2 regions of the Pseudoalteromonas sp. JC28 genome follow, and region 1 is predicted to be linked to the other one. Evidence: predicted binding sites of a transcription regulator. Region 1 holds the regulator's gene; the other holds the start of a gene.
What was found. Region 1 encodes NrdR, which represses ribonucleotide reductase genes. Its sites were predicted from a motif close to AAACACNANATNTNGTGTTT; they were not measured.

Region 2: the regulator NrdR is predicted to act here: its motif matches at 2,128-2,147, upstream of nrdA (class 1a ribonucleoside-diphosphate reductase subunit alpha).

What each region holds. Positions count from the first base shown of each region.
Region 1 covers NZ_QOKX01000004.1:373,184-380,707, reverse strand. Annotated here, with positions in the region: gene nusB (transcription antitermination factor NusB) at 1-342, opposite strand, end outside; gene ribE (6,7-dimethyl-8-ribityllumazine synthase) at 354-818, opposite strand; gene ribBA (bifunctional 3,4-dihydroxy-2-butanone-4-phosphate synthase/GTP cyclohydrolase II) at 935-2,047, opposite strand; gene DS891_RS11505 (riboflavin synthase) at 2,076-2,732, opposite strand; gene ribD (bifunctional diaminohydroxyphosphoribosylaminopyrimidine deaminase/5-amino-6-(5-phosphoribosylamino)uracil reductase RibD) at 2,734-3,846, opposite strand; gene nrdR (transcriptional regulator NrdR) at 3,843-4,292, opposite strand; gene glyA (serine hydroxymethyltransferase) at 4,378-5,634, opposite strand; gene thrC (threonine synthase) at 5,892-7,175, opposite strand; gene thrB (homoserine kinase) at 7,175-7,524, opposite strand, start outside.
Region 2 covers NZ_QOKX01000001.1:718,762-726,285, reverse strand. Annotated here, with positions in the region: gene gyrA (DNA gyrase subunit A) at 1-239, opposite strand, end outside; gene ubiG (bifunctional 2-polyprenyl-6-hydroxyphenol methylase/3-demethylubiquinol 3-O-methyltransferase UbiG) at 505-1,215, shown strand; gene DS891_RS03135 (HAD family hydrolase) at 1,212-1,859, shown strand; gene nrdA (class 1a ribonucleoside-diphosphate reductase subunit alpha) at 2,215-4,500, shown strand; gene nrdB (class Ia ribonucleoside-diphosphate reductase subunit beta) at 4,554-5,684, shown strand; gene yfaE (class I ribonucleotide reductase maintenance protein YfaE) at 5,684-5,956, shown strand; gene DS891_RS03115 (YaeQ family protein) at 6,028-6,552, opposite strand; gene DS891_RS03110 (TonB-dependent receptor) at 6,727-7,524, shown strand, end outside.

The DNA.
Region 1 (7,524 bases):
AAACATTTTCGCTAACTCAATACCTTCGTTGATAGCCACTTTGTATGGCACATCTTCACGGAATTTAAGCTCATAAGCACTAACACGTAACACGGCAAGCTCAACCATATCCAATTCTTCAAGTGGACGAGCTAAATGCGGACGAATTGCTTCGTCTAGCTGCTTTTGGTTAACAACAACACCACGCGCTAAGTCTTTGAAGTATTCTACATCGACTTTAGTTACGTCGTTTTCGATCAGCATTTGCTGTTCGATATCGGCAATTGGGTTACCACTTAGCTGCCAAGAATAAATAGCTTGTAAAGCAAGTACACGTGCTTTGCGTCTAGCTGCTGGTTTCACTGAGATTCCTCTTAAATTTGCTCTAGCACGTTCACCATTTCTAGAGCTCCAAGGGCGGCTTCTCCCCCTTTGTTGCCCATTTTAGTGCCCGCGCGCTCGATAGCTTGCTCAATGCTTTCAGTAGTAAGTACACCAAAAGCGACAGGGATATCATAATCTAATGAAACGCTAGCTAAGCCTTTGTTAGACTCGTTAGCAACTAAATCGAAGTGTGGTGTACCACCACGAATAATCACACCTAGCGCAATAATCGCGTCGTGCTCTTTTTTCATCGCAACGCGTTTTGCTGCTAGTGGTAGTTCAACCGCTCCCGGTACATATACAACCGTGATGTCTTCATCGCTAACACCACCGGTACGTTTTAATTCATCTACAGCGCCTTCAAGTAAGCTGCTACCGATAAAATCGTTAAAACGTGAAATGACAATGGCAAATTTTTTGCCAGGAGCGTATTTATTACCTTCGATTACTTTCATTAGATGTTCCTAATCTGTATGAGCAATTGCCAAATTGAGGCGCATGATAGCACAGTAATGTGGCAATCGCCTACTATCTGAATATAGGCGATTGCGATCAATTTGGCATTTTGGAATTATTTTGGTTCGACGTATTCAACCACTTCTAAGTGGAAACCAGACAGTGCATGATATTTTTTAGGTAGACTCATTAGGCGCATTTTCTGAATGCCTAAATCAGCCAAAATTTGCGACCCCACACCTACGGTACGCGAAGTACCTTGGAATTTACGGTAGTTCACCTGTTCACCCGCATCTTCCGCAGCAAATGCCTTAACCAGCGCTTCCATCTCTTCGCTGCGTTCTTGCTTACCAAGAATGACTAATACGCCTTCGTTGTCGGCGATGTGCTTCATGGCACTTTGCAGTGTCCAGCTTCTATCCGCGCTGCGATCTGAATGAAGAATATCGTTAAACGTGCTTTGCAAATGCACACGTACTAAATTGGCTTCTTCCGATTTGATCTCGCCCTTTACCATCGCATAATGCAGTTGATTATCAATGGTGTCTTTGTACGTCACTAGATTAAACTCACCAAACTCAGTAGGCAGTTTACACTCTGCTACTTTTTCGATAGTGGTTTCGTTTAAGTTACGATACTCAATTAAATCAGCAATGGTGCCGATTTTAATATCGTGTTCTTTTGCGAATACTTCTAGTTGTGGGCGACGTGCCATAGTGCCGTCTGGGTTGAGAATTTCAACAATCACAGATGCAGGCTCCAGTCCCGCCAAACGCGCTAAATCACATCCGGCTTCAGTATGGCCTGCACGCGTTAAAACGCCGCCTGGTTGCGCCATGATTGGGAAGATATGACCTGGTTGTACAATATCTTCAGGTACTGCACCTTTGGCAACTGCAGCTTGTACTGTACGGGCGCGATCTGCCGCTGAAATACCTGTCGTTACGCCTTTCGCAGCTTCAATAGACAAAGTAAAGTTGGTAGAGAACTGAGCGCCATTGGTTTTCACCATTAGTGGCAAGTTCAGCTGCTCACAGCGCTCCTGTGTCATGGTCAAACAGATTAACCCGCGACCATATGTTGCCATGAAATTAATTGCATCTGGTGTAATGTGCTCTGCTGCAATGATCAGATCACCTTCATTTTCTCGGTCTTCATCGTCCATCAAAATAACCATTTTACCGGCTTTAATGTCCGCGATGATTTCCTCAGCACTATTTAAACTCATAGTTTTCCCATTTTTACTTTGTCTATGGCTACTTTATAAAGCCAGCTTTCGCCAATAGACTGGTTGTGAGAGTGGACTCGCTGGCAGCGCTTGGCTCACCCTGAATTAGTCTTTCGAGGTAGCGGGCGATTTGGTCAACCTCTAGGTTTAATTTTGACCCGACTTGAAAACCTGCAATCGTCGTTTCTTGCGCCGTGTGTGGCACTATGGTCAATTTAAAGCGATTTTGTTCCACGGCATTGACCGTCAAACTGATACCATCAATGGCAACCGAACCTTTATACGGAATATACTTCATTAGCGATGACGGCGCAGCTAACCAATAGTCAGTCGCTCTGGCATTAGCGGTTATCTCAACCACTTCAGCAATACCATCCACATGACCTGACACCAAATGACCGCCTAGACGTGAAATCGGCTGCAGTGCCTTTTCAAGATTTACCTTTTGGCCTTGTTGGTACTCGGCAAAACGCGTCAAACTTAAGGTTTCGTTAGAAACATCGGCTTTGAAGCCATCATGAAACTTCTCAGTTACAGTCAGGCAAACCCCGTTAGTGGCAATACTATCACCCAAGTTTACATCGCTCATATCAAGAGATGTCGTGGTCACACGAACAATTAAATCGCCGCCCTTGAGCTGCAATTGAGTTAATGTTCCTGTTGCTTCGATAATACCTGTAAACATTTTACTTCTCTTTAGTCGCGATAAGTTTGAGATCAGGCCCCACTTGGCAAACGTCGCCAAACACTAACTCAGGTATTTGCGACATCGCACTCAGTGGTGAGGTGTTAAACAGCCCTTTTCCAGCGCCAATTATTTTCGGTGCCAAATAGATGATATATTCATCGATTAGCCCTTGTTCATGCATTACCCCCGCAAGGGTGGCACCGGCCTCTAGCCAAACATAATTACAGTGCTTTTCAGCCAACCTGTTGAGAACGGCTTTTAGGTCGAGCTTACCGTTGATTTCAGGCACGACAATTTGCTCTACGAAATGAGGCCATTGCACTGAATTATCAATAGTACGGCGAAAAATAATCACTGGAGATGCAGTTGTAAATAGCGCAAGATCTGGTGTCAGACGATTTTGTGAGTCAATAATCGCACGTATCGGTTGGCGTAGCTCAGATTGAGGATAATCGGTGTCTTGCAAAAATTCTTCACGAACATTGAGTCTGGCGTTGTCTACCATAACCGTATCGGCTCCGGTCAAGACCACACAGCTCTGCGCGCGGTGGCGCTGTACGTCTAAGCGCGCTGCGGCTGAGGTAATCCACTTGCTCTGGCCATTGTTTAATGCGGTTTTACCATCAACAGAAGCGGCAAGCTTACAAGTCACGAATGGCAACCCACACTCCATTCGCTTCAAGAATCCGGTATTCAGTGCCCTTGCTTGTGGCTCTAGCAAACCAAAAGCCGTTGCAATTCCCGCGGCCTCTAACATTGCCAATCCACGCCCTGCAACTTGTGGGTTGGGATCAACCATGGCAGCAACCACTCTGCTGACGCCTGCGTCAATCAGACCTTTAGCACACGGCGGCGTTCTGCCATAGTGACTACATGGCTCAAGCGTTACATAGGCAGTTGCACCAGCGGCTTTAGCTCCAGCTTGCTTAAGCGCATGTACTTCAGCATGGCCTTCACCTGCTTTTAAGTGTGCGCCTTCGCCGACTATTTCACCGTCTTTTACGATCACACAGCCGACGTTTGGATTGGGTGTTGTGGTGTATTTACCGCGCTTTGCAAGCGTGATGGCGCGGCTCATGTAATCATGATCTTGCGCTGTGAACTGGCTCAATCCCCCAACCTCGCAATTTCCTCACCAAACTCACGAATATCTTCGAAAGAGCGATATACTGAAGCAAATCGCACATAAGCCACTTTATCGAGCTTTTTAAGGGCTTCCATAATACATTCGCCAATCATGTCGCTTGGTACTTCACGTTCGCCAGTACCACGAATTTGAGATTTAATCTGATGTACTACTTCTTCTATTTGTTCTGTGCTGACGGGACGCTTTTCCAGCGCTCGGTGCATGCCATTGAGTAACTTATCTTCATTGAAAGGCTCTCTAGTACCATCTTGCTTTATCACGCGCGGCATTAAGAGCTCTGCGCCCTCGAAGGTAGTAAAACGTTCGTGGCATAAAATACACTCACGACGGCGACGGACTTGGTGGCCGGAAGCAACCAAACGTGAATCTATCACTTTGGTATCTTTGGCTGTACAGAATGGACAATGCATAGACGCTCTCGTTGACTCAAAAACAAAAAAGGCCGCTTGAATGCGGCCTTAATCATAACAAAAAACTGCTTTTTTGTGAGCGAAATTATGCGTAAACAGGTAATTTAGCGCAAATTGCTTTTACTTTTTCTTTCACTTGTGCCTGTACAGACTCATCATTGATGTTGTCTAGTACGTCACAGATCCAGCCAGCAAGCTCTTTCGACTCAGCTTCTTTGAAGCCACGACGAGTGATCGCAGGAGAACCGATACGAAGACCAGAAGTAACGAACGGTGAACGTGGATCGTTTGGTACAGAGTTTTTGTTTACTGTGATGTTTGCACGGCCAAGCGCTGCATCCGCATCTTTACCGGTGATGTCTTTATCAATCAGATCAAGTAGGAACAGGTGGTTTTCAGTTTTGCCAGAAACCACTTTATAACCACGCTCCTGAAGTACCGCAACCATAGCTTGTGCATTTTTAACCACTTGCTCTTGGTATGACTTGAACTCTGGCTGTAGTGCTTCTTTGAACGCAACCGCTTTCGCAGCGATAACGTGACATAGAGGACCACCTTGACCGCCAGGGAATACCGCAGAGTTTAGCTTTTTATAGATTTCTTCATCATCACAAGCAGAGATGATAAGACCACCACGAGGACCCGCTAGCGTTTTGTGCGTTGTTGTTGTTACAACGTGTGCATGAGGCACTGGGCTTGGGTATATACCAGCGGCAACAAGACCTGCAACGTGCGCCATATCAACAAGTAGGTAAGCGCCTACTTTATCAGCGATTTCGCGGAACTTAGCCCAGTCAACGATACCTGAGTACGCAGAGAAACCACCGATGATCATTTTTGGCTTGTGCTCAAGTGCTAACGCTTCAACTTGCGCGTAATCGATTTCACCAGTTTCTTCGTTTAGACCGTACTGGATAGCATTGTACGTTTTACCAGAGAAGTTTACGTGTGAACCGTGCGTTAAGTGACCACCGTGAGCAAGGCTCATACCTAGCACAGTGTCATGTGGCTGAAGTAGCGCTTGGAATACCGCCGCATTTGCTTGTGAGCCAGCGTGAGGCTGAACGTTTGCGTAAGTCGAACCAAATAGCGCATTGGCACGGTCAATCGCGAGCTGCTCAACCACGTCAACGTGCTCACAACCGCCATAGTAACGCTTACCTGGGTAACCTTCAGCATACTTGTTTGTTAGCTGAGAACCCTGCGCTTCAAGTACACGTGGGCTACAGTAGTTCTCAGAAGCGATAAGCTCGATGTGCTCTTCTTGACGTGAAGTTTCTGCTTCAATCGCTGCAAATAGTTCTGGGTCAAAATCTGCAATATTCATGTTACGTTCTAACATGGTTTCTCCTAGGTAAACGTAAGGGTATTTTTAAAGACAATCTAGCATCATAAGATAACCAGTTTGCCTATGAAATCAGCATGGGCATATTTAAGCAGGGATTGAATTTATTTCACACCCCTATCGCGATGATATTTTTTTATTTAAACATTAATATTTTAAATAAGACAACCTAAGTTGCATTTGAAAAGCTAATATAGTCTTGGAATTGACCTTATCTGAGTGGGCGTTCTACCCACTCAGACAGGCTCTCTTATTTAGTTGAGTTTTGCTAACATTGCTGCCTTCAAAGCATCATAATCTGCACTAAGCGGCTCTGCCAAACATGGTTTTTGCAATGCATCGGCCAACGGCTTCGGCATATCAAGCTGCTGATTTAAAACACCTTCTACAGATTCTTTAAACTTCGCAGGATGCGCAGTGGCAAGGAAAATTCCGGTTTCATCCGCTTGAGGGTCCAGCGCTAATCCTTCGTAGGCTATCGCAGTGTGTGGCTCAGCCAAGTAACCTTTGTCATGTAATTCTTGCATTACCGCCTGAGTCCGTGCTTCCGATACCGAACGTGAATAAAAGTCATGTTTGTTAAAATCCCCTCTTTCTAACATGATTTCAACACGAGGCCAGTTATTAGGTTTACTCACGTCCATCGCATTAGAGAGTGACTCTAAAGTGTCGTTTGGTTGCCACTCACCCGAGGCAATGTAACGGGGCACAGTATCATTTTGGTTTGTCGTGGCACTTAACTTGGCAATAGGTAATCCAATCGCCGCCGCAATCATTGCTGCACAGACGTTGCCGAAGTTACCACTTGGCACTGAAACATGCACTTTATCACGCTGAGATTTAGGTAATTGTGCTAGCGCTTCAAAGTAATAACACACTTGTGCCACTAAACGGCTGATGTTGATGGAGTTTGCCGAATTAAGACCAAGCTTTTGCTTTACTTCGTCATCAAGGAATGCAGACTTCACCATCGCTTGGCAGTCATCAAAGCTGCCATCTACAGCATAACAATGAATGTTTTTCCCAAGTGTTGTAAACAGCTTTTGTTGGGCAAGCGAAATTTTGCCATGAGGATAAAGGATCACCACATCGACATTTTCTTTTTCGTAAAATGCATGGGCAACGGCGGCGCCCGTGTCACCACTTGTTGCGGTGAGGATAGTCACGCGCTCACCTTGATTAAACATGCTAATGCATTCCGCCATAAAGCGGCCGCCAAAGTCTTTAAACGCCAATGTTGGCCCATGAAAAAGCTCTAAACAATGCTGATTTTTAGCAACTTCGACTAATTTAGCAGGGAAATTAAAGGCGCGTTTTACCATCGCATCGAGGGTATCTTGTGGTAGTTCATCACCAATAAGGTGATGTAATACCTTGGCACTGCGCTCAGCAAAAGGTAATTCAAGTAGTGCATCAACATCCGCAATACACTCAAATGTAGGAGGGAAAAATACCCCTTGGTTACGACCTAAACCAATTTTTACCGCTTCAACGAATGAGACTATCTGCTGTTCGTCTTTTAAATTCACTAATTTCATTACTTTTGATCCTTTAATTCTCTTGTGCCTAGCGTATCTAATCGGCAAATATGGCTAAAACCCGCTTCATTAATGTAATTTTGTTGCAACCATTGCTGCACTGCATTTGCCTGTTGCTCAGACTTACAAATAGCAAATAGCGTGGGCCCTGCCCCTGAAATACTTACCAGCTCGGCACCTAGGGCTGGTAGCGCGTCTTTTGCTTCGTTAAAGCCAGCAATGAGTGGCGCTCTCGCTTCTTCGGCAATGCTGTCTTTCATCATCGACAGTGCTTTGTCAAATTGACCTGACTGCATCAATAAACAAAAGCCCGACAGTCGCTGGGCAAACTCCACCGTATCATGCAAAG
Region 2 (7,524 bases), on a different contig from region 1:
TGCGGGTGATATTTACCGATTACGTCACCAACTACACGAGCTGACTTTTTATAAGGTTTGTTCCAGTCATTTTTAAGTTCATTCATCGCGAACAATACACGACGGTGAACAGGCTTTAGGCCGTCACGTACGTCAGGTAATGCACGACCTACGATTACACTCATTGCATAATCTAGGTATGAATTTTTTAATTCATCTTCGATATTGACTGGCAGGATTTCATTGGCGAGATCAGACATTTGACTCCACTTTCCTTCAGTGTCCACCCCTTTTGTGTCACACTACAACTTGTGTTGAGATGCTATCTGAATAGCAAATTGCTTTTTCTGCTGAAGCGCCAATTAAACGCACTTCAAAAAATAGCCGAATTGCCTCAGAGTATCAGCGGGGGCTTTGTTTATTATAAAATTCGTCAAGCATGCTAACACACTTTTTACCGTTTTACAGGTGCTATTTTTATCTAATCCCCTTTATAATGCGCTCAATTCGACGAGGAAGTTTTTTATGACCGAACATCAAAATGTAGACCCTAATGAAATCGCTAAATTTGAAGAAATAGCAGAGCGCTGGTGGGACCGAGAGGGAGAATTTAAACCATTACACGACATTAACCCGTTGAGGTTGGACTTTATTAACGATAAGTGTGAAGGCCTATTCGCAAAAACAGTATTGGATGTCGGTTGTGGTGGCGGGATTTTAACAGAAAGCATGGCTAAGCTGGGTGCAAATGCAACCGGTATCGATATGGGGCAAGAGCCGCTTAACGTCGCAAAGCTCCACGCATTAGAGGTCGGCGTTAACGTAGACTATCAAAAAGTGCCAGCGGAAGAATTCGCAGCCATGCACCAAGGTGAGTTCGATGTAGTAACTTGCATGGAAATGCTAGAACACGTACCAGACCCAGAATCCATTATTCGTTCAGTCGCACAGCTAGTTAAGCCCGGCGGTCATGTATTTTTTTCTACCTTAAACAAAACTACAAAAGCGTATTTACTGGCTATCGTCGCCGCAGAAAAACTGCTTAAAATGGTTCCTGAAGGCACGCATGAGCATGATAAATTTATTCGCCCTTCGACCTTAATTGATTGGGCTGAAAAATACGACCTCAAAGTTAGGGCGGCGACAGGGGTTAACTACAACCCTATCGGCAAAACATTTACCTTAACTAAAGACGTTTCAGTTAACTACATTCTACACTTTGAGAAGCTGGCATGATCCAGGCGGTACTATTTGATTTAGACGGCACCTTGCTGGATACCAGTGATGACTTGGGAGCCGCACTAAACCACGTTTTAGCTGCTAATAAAATGCCTACTGTCGGCAAACAGGTTTATAGCAGTGCGATTTCAAACGGCGTAGCAGCGATGTTGCAAGTAGGATTTGGTGAGTCATTAAAGCACTACGACATTCAAATATTACGGCAGGGTGTACTCGACTACTACCTGGCGAATTTATCAGTACATTCCCAATGCTTTGCGCAAATTGGTGAGTTATTAGCGGCACTTTTAGAAAAAGAGATTCAGGTTGGGATCATGACGAACAAACCTGAGTTTTTAACACTTCCGCTACTAAAACAGATCCCTGAACTTGCAAAGATCGAGACAGTAGTATGCGGAGATACACTGGCGGTGGCCAAGCCTCATCCAGAACCTTTGCTATTAGTGGCTTCAAAATTGGGGATTTCGCCAGAGCAGTGTATTTATGTTGGCGATGCTGAGCGAGACATTATTGCTGCAAAATCCGCAAAAATGATTAGTGCAGCAGCAATGTGGGGATTCATTCCATCTGAATCCGAAGCTAAGTCTTGGCATGCGGATCTCTATCTTACTAACCCATTAGACACGTTATCGCATATTTAGTGTCGATAAAAAAATAAAACACCATATATTGTGTTTTTGCTATAATAGATACGAATTTGTGTAGAAAAAAATCAGTTAGAATTTTTTTTTATTTTTGCTGAAAAGCATCATCTTTTTGTTGATTTTTCTTTGTGGGCAGATAAGTGGATTGTCATAGGTTAGTGGGTACTTACATAAATAAATTATCCCAAACTTATCCACAATTCTGCCCGAGTTGTTCTCTTGCAAATTCACGTCAACCCCACTATCTTGTGATCCCTAGCCACTAGGGCACCATATATAGTGGTGGTTTGCTAAACAATTTTATATTCGTGCGATATCTAAAGCGCGTTCCTAAGGAATACAGGCACATAACATGAACCAACAGCTATCTGTATGCAAAAGAAACGGTCGCAAAGAACCGTTAGATCTAGATAAGATCCATCGTGTCATTACATGGGCGGCAGAAGGCCTAGATAACGTCTCAGTTTCTCAGGTTGAATTAAAGTCACACATCCAGTTTTATGACGGTATTCGTACTGGTGATATCCACGAAACGATTATTAAAGCTGCAGCCGATCTGATCTCAAAAGAGTCTCCAGATTATCAGTATCTAGCCGCTCGTTTGGCTATTTTCCACTTGCGTAAGAAAGCCTATGGCTGTTTTGAGCCGCCGCACTTACACGACCATGTGGTAAAGCTGGTTGAAGACAAGCGCTATGATCAGCACCTTCTCACTGACTACACAAAAGCAGAGTTTGATGAGCTAAACAGCTACATCGACCATAGCCGAGATATGAACTTCAGCTATGCAGCCGTTAAGCAGTTGGAAGGTAAGTACCTTGTACAAAACCGCGTAACAGGTGAGATCTATGAAAGTGCGCAGTTCTTATATGTTCTTGTTGCTGCAAGCCTGTTTGCAAACTACCCGAAAGAAACGCGTCTAGATTACATTAAGCGATTCTACGATGCGGTTTCAACATTCAAAATTTCATTACCAACGCCAATTATGGCTGGTGTTCGTACGCCGACACGTCAGTTTAGCTCATGCGTACTGATTGAATGTGCTGATAGCCTAGATTCAATCAACGCAACTTCTTCTGCGATTGTAAAATACGTCAGTCAGCGCGCTGGTATCGGTATTAACGCAGGTCGTATTCGTGCACTAGGTAGCCCAATCAGAAATGGTGAAGCGTACCACACAGGATGTATTCCGTTTTATAAGCACTTCCAAACAGCTGTTAAAAGCTGTTCTCAAGGCGGTGTGCGTGGTGGTGCAGCGACCCTATTCTACCCGCTTTGGCATCTTGAAGTTGAAAACCTATTAGTACTAAAAAATAACCGTGGTGTTGAAGAAAACCGCGTGCGTCATTTAGATTATGGCGTGCAGTTCAACAAAACCATGTATAGCCGCCTAATTAAAGACGACTATATCACGCTCTTTAGTCCATCAGATGTGCCAGGCCTTTACGACGCATTCTTTGAAGATCAAGATAAATTCGAAGAACTGTATGTTAAGTACGAGCAAGATGAGTCTATTCGTAAGAAACGCATTAAGGCGATTGAATTATTCTCAATGTTTGCGCAAGAACGTGCGAGCACCGGTCGTATTTATCTACAAAACGTTGACCACTGTAATACACACAGCCCGTTTGACTCTAAGGTTGCACCGATCCGCCAGTCAAACCTATGTCTTGAAATTGCACTACCAACGAAGCCGTTAAGCCATGTAAATGACCCTGAAGGTGAAATTGCACTTTGTACGCTTTCAGCGTTTAACTTAGGTGCTATCAAGTCTTTAGATGAGCTAGAAGAGTTAGCAGAGCTTGCGGTTCGCGCACTTGATAACCTATTAGACTATCAAGACTATCCTGTTCCTGCTGCGTACAATGCAACGATGGGACGCCGTACACTGGGTATCGGTGTGATTAACTTTGCTTATTATCTTGCAAAGAATGGTGTTAAGTACTCAGACGGTAGTGCTAACGGCCTAACACACAGAACATTTGAAGCGATCCAATACTATCTGATGAAAGCATCGAATGAACTGGCAAAAGAACGCGGCGCTTGTCCTAAGTTTAACGAGACGACCTACTCACAAGGTATCATGCCAATAGATACCTATAAGCGTGACCTTGATAAAGTCTGTGAAGAGCCATTACGCCTTGACTGGGATGCGTTAAGAGCAAGTATCCAAGAACACGGTATGCGTAACTCAACGTTGTCAGCCTTGATGCCATCTGAAACATCATCGCAAATTTCAAACGCGACAAACGGTATTGAACCACCTCGTGGTCATATCAGTGTTAAAGCAAGTAAAGATGGTATCTTGAAGCAAGTTGTACCTGAGTACGATCGCCTCAAGAACAACTATGAACTACTTTGGGATATTCCATCTAACGATGGTTACCTTGCGCTGGTTGGTATTATGCAGAAGTTCATCGATCAAACTATCTCTGCAAATACCAATTATGATCCAAGTAAGTTTGAAGCAGGTAAAGTTCCTATGAAGCTATTGCTAAAAGACTTACTCACCGCATACAAACTTGGTGTTAAAACACTTTATTACCATAACACCCGCGACGGTGCTTCGGATGCTCAAGATGAGATGAAACCAGAAGCAGAAGACGATGGTTGTGAAGGCGGCGCTTGTAAAATATAACTTTTTATGCGGGTGGTCATCACCCGCTTTTTTAGGTATTGAGTAACACATTTATGGCATATTCTACGTTTAGCAGAAATCATAACGACCAATTAAAAGAACCGATGTTTTTCGGACAAACTGTTAATGTATCTCGCTACGACCAACAGAAGTTCCCTATTTTCGAAAAGCTAATTGAAAAGCAATTATCGTTTTTCTGGCGTCCAGAAGAAGTAGACGTAAGTAAGGATAGATTGGACTTTCAGGCACTTCCTGAGCACGAAAGACATATCTTTTTGAGCAACCTAAAATATCAAACATTGCTAGACAGTGTGCAAGGTCGCTCTCCAAACGTTGCACTTTTGCCGATCGTCTCCATCCCTGAGCTTGAAACTTGGATCGAAACTTGGGCATTTAGTGAAACTATTCACAGTCGCTCTTATACTCACATTATTCGTAATGTAACGCAAAACCCTGAGTTAATCTTTGATGACATCGTGGGCAATGACAAAATTGTTGAACGTGCGGATGCAGTGACCAAGTATTATGACGAACTGATTGAAAAGGTAAGCCTTTATAATCAATACGGTGAAGGCAAGCATGAAATTAACGGCACAACGGTCGTCATAAACTTGTTTGAACTGAAAAAGCTTCTGTACCTTTGCATCATGTCAGTAAACATCTTAGAAGCTATTCGCTTCTACGTGAGTTTTGCCTGCTCGTTTGCTTTTGCTGAGCGAGAGCTTATGGAAGGTAATGCAAAGATCATCAAGCTAATTGCTCGTGATGAAGCGCTTCATTTGTCTGGCACACAGCACATGCTGAATATCATGCAAGAAGGCAAAGATGACCCTGAAATGTCTATCGTGGCAGCACAATGCCGTGACGAAGCGATTAAGATGTTTGTTGAAGCAGCTGAGCAAGAAAAAGAATGGGCTGAGTATCTGTTTAAAGACGGTTCAATGATTGGACTAAACAAAGATATTTTGTGTCAATACGTTGAGTACATCACAAATATTCGTATGTCAGCGGTTGGTTTACCAACGCAATTTGAGACCAAATCGAACCCGATTCCGTGGATCAATGCTTGGCTTGTTTCTGACAATGTTCAAGTTGCACCACAGGAAGCTGAGATCAGCTCATACCTTGTTGGACAAATCGACTCTGAAGTTGATGCCTCTGACTTTGGCGATTTCGACCTGTAATGGTTGAAAAGCCATCCTTCCTAATTCAGGTTGAGAATATTGAGGAGCCACTGGAATATGTGGCTTCTTCGTCTTCGATACTCGAAACCCTTGAAGCCGCAAATATTGAAGTCCCCTATCAATGCCGCGAGGGTTTTTGCGGCGCCTGCCGCGCCAAGCTCATTGAAGGACAAACACAGTACGCGAACGAGCCGCTTGCTTTTGTGAGAGATGGGGAAATTTTATTGTGCTGTAGCAGACCCACAAGCCATATTAAAATAGAGTTGCCGTAAATAACCAAAATCCGCGACATAACAACTTGTTCTCTAGCAGCCGTTATCCCGAGTTTAGGTTAACTAGTGCGTTAAATCAGCTTGGTAATTTGAGTACGAATGTAGTGTTCACTATCAGTAACACTCATCGCCCCATTTTCAAAAATCACGTCCCAATGTAAACTTCGCGTCAGCATTTCACACAATTCAGCTACAAAGTCCGTGGGAATACTAAACACAGAGAAAGATCCAATAAACTGTAATTGCGCTCGACGCTCTTCAAACCATTGCTCACCGTCAGCACACAACACTACAACCTTAGCATAAAGCTTTTCATACTTGAGTATCTCATCGACCTCTAAGGTACCAATAAACAAAGCGACTTCAACCTGGTCGTTGTCGTCTTCTAGCCATACGTCCGGCCAATGTTTTTTCTCCGCCTTGCTCCACTTTGCCGGCTTATCAAAAGACAGTGCGCATATCCCAAGCAGTTTCATCGCAAAATGCTCGCTACTTTCTTTTGACAACATGGCGGTAGTAAACGCTTCTTCATGGTGGCTATGGTGAAATAAGTCAGCAACCTTAATCCTTGCCTTGAAAACAAATGGCTTGTTCATTATGTTGTGCTCACTTTAGCTTGTTTCTTAACTATAGCTGTAATTCTAATTTCAACAATAACTAAGTTATAGTATAACGTTATTGATCCGCAAAATTTGTAGTGTTATATTATCACTCTATTAGTCGAACAGCTCACTCGTTCAATACATAACCTAACTCGTGGTAATAAAAATATGTTTAAGCAGTCTCTTATCGCCAGCGCATTAATTTCAATAATAGGTGCAGCGCCAGCTTATGCTGCACAACTAACAGGTAAAGTTGTTGACGCAAACAATCAACCACTTAGTAATGTAACCATCCATCTTCATGGCAAAAGCAAGTCAGTTAAATCAGATAAGAATGGCCAATTTACCATTGCAATAGATGCTGATTCTCAATTACACGTTACTAAGCCTAATTATCTTGATAAACGTGTAGATGTAGATGAAGCCCAAGGATTTGTTCGAGTCGAACTAAAACCAACATCTGTTGAGAGCATTGTTGTTTACTCTTCTGCCCTACATAAAAATAGTATGGAAATGACCTCTCCGGTCAGTGTATTAAGTGGGGATGAGCTAAAAAACCGTGCCAAACCAACACTGGGTGAAACACTAAAAGGCCAACCAGGGATCAATGCTAGTTACTTTGGTCCGGTGAGTTCAAGCCCTATCATCCGTGGTTTAGATGGTCCTCGGGTTAAAATCACGCAAAACGGGTTAGACAGTAGCGATGCCTCGCGCGTTGGCCCAGATCACGCCAACACTAATGACTCGCTGGCTGCGCAGCAAATTGAAGTGCTAAGAGGTCCTGCAACCCTACTTTACGGCTCAGGTGCAATCGGTGGTGTGGTTAATGTTGTTGATAATCGTATTCCGACAGACGTGATCGATAGCCTTCAGGGCGCTGCCGACTATAGCCATGATACCAACTCAAATACCAATACCTTTGCGGTATTATTAGAATCCGGCTTTGACGGATTTAACTTCCATTTC